One region of the Microbacterium sp. USHLN272 genome, then DNA from elsewhere that is predicted to be linked to it. Evidence: predicted binding sites of a transcription regulator. Region 1 holds the regulator's gene; the other holds the start of a gene.
The links. Region 1 encodes HrcA, which represses chaperone genes, less so after heat shock. Its sites were predicted from a motif close to TTNGCACTCGNNNNNNNCGAGTGCNAA; they were not measured.

Region 1 (3,406 bases):
CAGCAGCTTCTCGGGAGGGACGGACACGAACGACGCACGATCGGCGCGGATGCCGAGCCGCTTCGCGAGAGCCGCGGTCACCCGCCCCGCCTTCTGCGGCGGCTGCGCCTCCAACGGGCCGGACTCGATGATCGCGCGCGCGACGAGGGTGCGGGAGTCGTCGCGCGCGAGAAGGCCCGCGACGATCGCGCCTCCGGCCGATTCGCCCATGAGGGTGATACGTGCGGGGTCGCCGCCGAACGCGCCGATCTCGCGATGCACCCACTCGAGAGCTGCGGCCGCGTCCCGGAGGCCGAGATTGCGCGGGGCGTCGTCGAGCACCGAGAAACCCTCCGAGCCGAGGCGGTAGTTGATCGACACGAAGACGATCCCTGCGGCGGCGAAGCCGGCCCCGTCGTAGAGCGGAAGCGCCGCGGTGCCGCGCTCGAGCGCTCCGCCGTGGATCCACAGCAGTACCGGGGCGCGCTCGGCATCCGTCGGCGCCCAGACGTTGGCGGTCAGGATGTCGTCACCGTCGATCCTGACCGATCCGAGCAGCTCGCCGATCGCGCCGGGATACGGCGACTGCGGGGCCGTGGGCCCGAAGGCCGTGGCGGGACGCACGCCGGTCCACGGAGTCGCCGGCCGCGGTTCCCGGAACCGGTTCTCGCCGAAGGGAGGGGCGGCGTAGGGGATGCCGAGGAACCGGGATACCCTGCCCTCGCTCGATCCCTCGACGATTCCGGTGGACAGCTCGGCGGTGGGGGCGGTCATGGTCGTCATCCTAGGGCGGAGCCCCGACCTCCGACGAGACGAGCCGCGGGCGGGGTAGGATTGGCACTCTGAACGTCCGAGTGCCAACGGAAGGGAAGGGCGATGGTCACAGAGCGAGGACTCCAGGTTCTCCGCGCGATCGTGCAGGACTACGTCGAGACCCACGAACCCGTCGGCAGCCGTTCCATCGTGGACCGCCACTCCTTCGGGGTCTCCGCAGCCACGATCCGCAACGACATGGCGCTCCTCGAGGACGAGGAGCTCATCACCGCGCCGCACACCTCGTCGGGCCGCGTGCCCACCGACAAGGGGTACCGCGTCTTCGTCAATCATCTCGCCCAGCTGCGCCCGCTCTCGTCCGCTCAGCGAACGGCGATCGAGTCGTTCCTGGCGGCGCCGAGCGATCTCGACGACCTGATGGTGCGCACCGTGCGCGTGCTGACGCAGCTGACGGGTCAGGTCGCGCTCGCGCAGTACCCGTCGTTCGCCCGTGCGCACCTCACCCACATCGAACTCGTGCCGCTCGCCCCGACCCGCATGCTTGTCGTGCTCGTCACCGACGCCGGCGGCGTCTCGCAGCGGATGGCCCCGTTGCCGATCGAGATCGACGACGGTGATGCGATCATGCTTCGCGCGCGGCTCTCCGCCCTGCTCACGGGGCAGGCGGTCAGTGACGCGGCCGACCGTCTGCAGACGCTGCTGGCGGCGCCCGAGGCCGCTCCCGGCGATGCCGCACTGCGGGCTCTCGCCACCGTGATCGTCGACGAGCTGGGTACGTTCCGTCAGGAGCGCCTGGTGATGGCGGGGGCCGCGACGCTCGCGCGTCGCGAGCAGGACTTCCGCGGAAGCATCCATCCGCTGCTCGAGGCGATCGAGGAGCAGGTGACGCTCCTGCGGCTCATGAGCGAGATGGTCACCGACGAGCACGGCCTCGCGGCCAGCATCGGCACCGAGAACGCCCCGTTCGGGCTGGGCGAGGCGTCGATCGTCGCGAGCAACTACGCCGCCCCCAGCGGCACGGCGCGGGTCGGCGTGATGGGGCCGACGCGCATGGACTATCCGAGCAATCTCGCGGCGGCGCGGGCCGTGGCCCGTTACCTGACGCGGATGCTCGACGAAGACGAGACGAGCCGCTGAGCGGCCGTCGACGAAGAACAACGCAGAAAGGCGATCGTGGCGGACCACTATGAGGTTCTCGGGGTGTCCCGGGACGCTTCCACCGACGAGATCAAGAAGGCGTATCGGCGCCTCGCGCGTCAGCTGCACCCGGATGTGAATCCGGGCGAGGACGCGGCGGAGAAGTTCAAGCTCGTCACGCACGCGTACGACGTGCTCAGCGACGACGATTCCCGCCGCCGCTACGACATGGGCGGGGGAGACGGCGCGGCCGGGAACTTCGGCGGAGGTTTCGGCGGCTTCGGCGACATCTTCGAGACGTTCTTCGGCGCGGGACAGGGTGGAGGGCGTGCGCGCCCGCGTTCCCGCCGCGAACGGGGGCAGGACGCGCTGGTGCGGGTCACCCTCGACCTCGGCGACGTCGTCTTCGGTGTGCATCGCGACATCGAGGTCGACACCGCTGTGCTCTGCGAGACATGCCAGGGTTCCTGCTGCCAGGAGGGCACGTCGCCCGTCACCTGCGACATCTGCGGCGGCTCCGGACACGTCCAGCGCACGGTGCGCAGCCTGCTCGGCAACGTCGTCACCTCGCAGCCCTGCGGCACGTGCGAGGGCTACGGCACGACCATCCCGTACCCGTGCGGTACCTGCGGCGGTCAGGGGCGCGTGCGCTCTCGTCGTACCGTCTCGCTCGACATCCCCGCCGGCGTCGAGACCGGCCTGCGCCTGCAGCTGCCCGGCTCCGGTGAGGTCGGTAAGGCCGGCGGCCCGAACGGCGACCTGTACGTCGAGGTCACGGTCAACCCGCACGCGGCGTTCAGCCGTGACGGAGACGACCTGCTCGCGACGCTCGAGGTGTCGATGACCGATGCGATCCTCGGCACCGAGACCTCGATCCAGGGCCTCGACGGTGCGGTGGATCTCGAGGTGCGCGCGGGCGTGCAGTCCGGCGACGTGCTCACGATCAAGGGACGCGGCATCACGCCGCTGCGCGGTTCGCAGCGGGGTGATCTGCGCGTCGGCGTGCAGGTGGTGACTCCGACCAAGCTCGACTCCGCGCAGCGGGCGCTCATCGAGGACTTCGCGAAGAAGGCGAAGGCTCCGGGGCCCCAGCTGGCGCAGTTCCAGCAGGGTCTCTTCTCCAAGCTCCGCGACCGCTTCCGCACGCACTGAGCCATGGCGCTGCATTTCCTCGTCGAAACGTCGTCGGATGCCGAGCCCGGCGACCTCGTGTCGCTGACCGGTGCCGAGGCGAAGCATGCGGCGGTCGTCCGTCGCCTCCGCGTGGGGGAGCAGGTGACGATCGGTGACGGTCGGGGCGTCTGGCTCCAGGGCGTCGCCGAGGAGGTCGCTCCCGCACGAGTGGACGTGCGGATCTCCGATCGGGCCGTGCACCCGTCGCCGACCCCGCGCATCGTCCTCGCGCAGGCGCTCGCGAAGGGTGATCGCGACGAGCTCGCGGTGCAGGCCGCCTGCGAGCTGGGCGTCGACGAGATCGTGCCCTGGCAGGCGAGCCGGAGCGTCTCCCGCTGGGAGG
Region 2 (3,406 bases), on a different contig from region 1:
AGGGATGACGGATGCTGTTCGCGAGCGCTACGCGCGCTTCGCCGAGAAGGAGGCGCCCGGTCGCAGCGCCCTGTACGCGGAGTGGGCGGCGGGCGTCGCCGGCGACGGCCCGGTGCAGGACGTGCTCGCGCGCATCCCCGAGAACCGGCGTCAGCCGCCGCTGGTCTTCGCGGTGACCCGGCTTCTCGGAGCAGCGCTCGAGGGATATCCGGTGTGGCGGGACTTCGTGCTCCGGAACGCGGATGCCGTCGTCGCCGAGTGCTCCGCGCGCTCGCTGCAGACCAACGAGCCGCTCCGGCTCGCGGCGCTCCTCCCGGTGCTGTCGGAGATCGACGGACCGATCGCGCTGCTGGAGATCGGGGCATCCGCGGGCCTCTGCCTCTACCCGGATCGTTACTCGTACCGCTTCACCGGCTCCGATGGCGAGGTGCGGGTGGCGCTCGATCCACTCGACGGGGTCTCCCCGGTCGTGCTCGCCAGTCGGGTCGACGGGGAGCTTCCGGAGCTGCGGCTGCCCGAGATCGTGTGGCGCGCCGGGATCGATCTCGCACCGCTCGATGCCCGCGATGCCGACGATCGTCGGTGGCTGCAGGGGCTCGTGTGGCCGGGGGAGACCGGCCGCGAGCAGCGGATCGCGGCGGCGCTCGACATCGCGGCATCCGATCCGCCGATGCTCGTCGCCGGCGACGCGCTCGAACGCCTCGATGCTCTCGTCGCCCGGGCGCCGGTCGGGGCGACGCTCGTGATCACCACCCCCGGCGTGCTCGTGCACATCCCGCGCGCCGCCCGGTCGGCCCTGGTCGCCCGCATCCGTGAGCTCCCGGCACGGTGGGTCACGATCGACCCGCCCGGGCTGCTGGACGTCTGGGAGCCGCCGATCGACGTGGAGGAGTGGCCCGGGTTCGCGGTCGCACTCGACGGGCGGGTGCGTGCGGCGGCCGACCCGCTCGGCGCGTGGTGGGAGTGGCGTGCGGCCGAGCGGCCGCACCCGTCCTAACCTGGGCACATGATCGGTGACCTCACGGAGCGCGACCGCGCGATCCTCGCGCTGGAGACGGTCTGGCCCCGGCACAGCGGGGCCAAGGAGGAGGCGATCCGGGCGCAGCTGGGCATGAGTGCCGCGCGCTACTACCAGCTCCTCGGCCGGCTGATCGAGTCGGATGCCGCCCTCGAGTTCGATCCGATGCTGATCCGTCGGCTGCGGCGTCTGCGCGACGCGCGCGTCGTGCGCCGTTCGGCCCGGACGCCCGGTTTCGTGGGCTGACCGCGCTCTCGGATAGCATCGTGGGGTGTCCAAGCCCACCCGTGATCGTTTCGACGACGTCCCCCGCTCATCCGGCCGCGTCGGGGCGCACCGCGCCGAAGCGCCGGGGATGAACGGATGGGTGGTGCTGCTGTGGTCGTTCGTCGCGGCGCTCGTGCTCATCATCGTGGGCATCTTCGGCTCGCTGGTCGTGATGGGGCGGATCGACCTCTTCCCCGAAGCGGTACCGACCGCCGAGCCGACCCCGGTCGAGACGGGTGTGGTCGACACGACGTTCGAGGTGACGATCCTCAACGCGACGCCCGATGAGGGTCTCGACGAGCAGATGCGCGACACCCTGCTCAACGCCGGGTTCGCCACCGTGTACGCGAGCGACAGCGGCAGCCAGGACTTCGAGACCACCACGGTGTACTACGTCGACGAGGCCGATCGTCCGGCCGCACTCGGCGTCGCCGACCTCATCGGGGGAGCGGCGGTCGAGCAGAGCGACTTCTACGCCGACCTCAACGACGGCGAGGCGAAGCAGCTCACGATCGTCGTCGGCCTCGATCGCTCCGCCACGGCGCCCGAGACTTCGGCCGAGACGCCCGCTCCCTGAGACGCGTCGGGCACCCTCCGTCCGCGGCTTGCACTCGCAGGGGTCGAGTGCCAGAATGGCGTTAGCACTCTCACACTCTGAGTGCTAAACCCAACGTCTACGTCCAGGAGGGACGAAAAAACTCATGGCAAAGATCATTGCTTTCGATGAGGAGGCCCGCCGCGGCCTCGAGCGCGGCCTCAACATCCTCGCCGACGCGGTCAAGGTGACCCTCGGCCCGCGCGGTCGCAACGTCGTGCTCGAGAAGAAGTGGGGCGCCCCCACGATCACGAACGACGGTGTGTCCATCGCCAAGGAGATCGAGCTGGACGACCCGTACGAGAAGATCGGCGCGGAGCTCGTCAAGGAGGTCGCCAAGAAGACCGACGACGTCGCCGGTGACGGAACCACCACCGCCACGGTCCTCGCACAGGCCCTGGTCCGCGAGGGACTGCGCAACGTCGCAGCCGGCGCCGACCCGATCTCGCTCAAGCGCGGCATCGAGAAGGCCGTCGCCGCGATCACCGAGGAGCTGCTTTCCAGCGCCAAGGAGATCGAGTCGAAGGAGCAGATCGCCGCCACGGCATCCATCTCCGCCGCAGACCCCGCGATCGGCGAGCTCATCGCCGAGGCGATCGACAAGGTCGGCAAGGAGGGTGTGGTCACCGTCGAGGAGTCGCAGACCTTCGGCACCGAGCTCGAGCTCACCGAGGGCATGCGCTTCGACAAGGGCTACCTGAACCCGTACTTCGTCACGGACCCCGACCGTCAGGAAGCCGTCTTCGAGGACCCCTACATCCTGATCGCGAACCAGAAGGTCTCCAACATCAAGGACCTCCTGCCGATCGTCGACAAGGTGATCCAGGACGGCAAGGAGCTCGTCATCATCGCCGAGGACGTCGAGGGCGAGGCTCTCGCGACTCTCGTGCTCAACAAGCTCAAGGGCATCTTCAAGTCGGTCGCCGTCAAGGCTCCCGGCTTCGGCGACCGTCGCAAGGCGCAGCTGCAGGACATCGCGATCCTCACCGGTGGTCAGGTCATCACCGAAGAGGTCGGCCTGAAGCTCGAGAACGCCACGCTCGACCTGCTGGGTCGTGCCCGCAAGGTCATCGTCACCAAGGACGAGACCACGATCGTCGAGGGCGCCGGCGAGGCCGAGCAGATCGAGGGTCGCGTGACCCAGATCCGTCGCGAGATCGAGAACACCGACAGCGACTACGACCGCGAGAAGCTGCAGGAGCGCCTGGCGAAGCTCGCCGGTGGCGTCGCCGTCATCAAGGCGGGCGCGGCCACCGAGGTCGAGCTCAAGGAGCGCAAGCACCGCATCGAGGACGCCGTCCGCAACGCGAAGGCAGCCGTCGAAGAGGGCATCGTCCCCGGTGGTGGCGTCGCGCTGATCCAGTCGGGCACGAAGGCGCTCAACGGTCTGTCGCTCACGGGTGACGAGGCGACCGGTGCGAACATCGTCCGCGTGGCGATCGAGGCTCCGCTCAAGCAGATCGCACTCAACGCCGGCCTCGAGCCGGGCGTCGTGGCGAACAAGGTCTCCGAGCTCCCCGCGGGCC

Region 2: groL (chaperonin GroEL) is a predicted target of HrcA. The motif match lies at 1,924-1,950, and genes of this name have one in related genera.

What each region holds. Positions count from the first base shown of each region.
Region 1 is NZ_JBBCRA010000001.1:213,741-217,146, forward strand. It holds gene WFJ97_RS01045 (carboxylesterase/lipase family protein) at 1-753, opposite strand, end outside; gene hrcA (heat-inducible transcriptional repressor HrcA) at 856-1,890, shown strand; gene dnaJ (molecular chaperone DnaJ) at 1,927-3,042, shown strand; gene WFJ97_RS01060 (16S rRNA (uracil(1498)-N(3))-methyltransferase) at 3,046-3,406, shown strand, end outside.
Region 2 is NZ_JBBCRA010000002.1:263,691-267,096, reverse strand. It holds gene WFJ97_RS14580 (DUF2332 domain-containing protein) at 5-997, shown strand; gene WFJ97_RS14575 (DUF3263 domain-containing protein) at 1,007-1,264, shown strand; gene WFJ97_RS14570 (LytR C-terminal domain-containing protein) at 1,290-1,862, shown strand; gene groL (chaperonin GroEL) at 1,987-3,406, shown strand, end outside.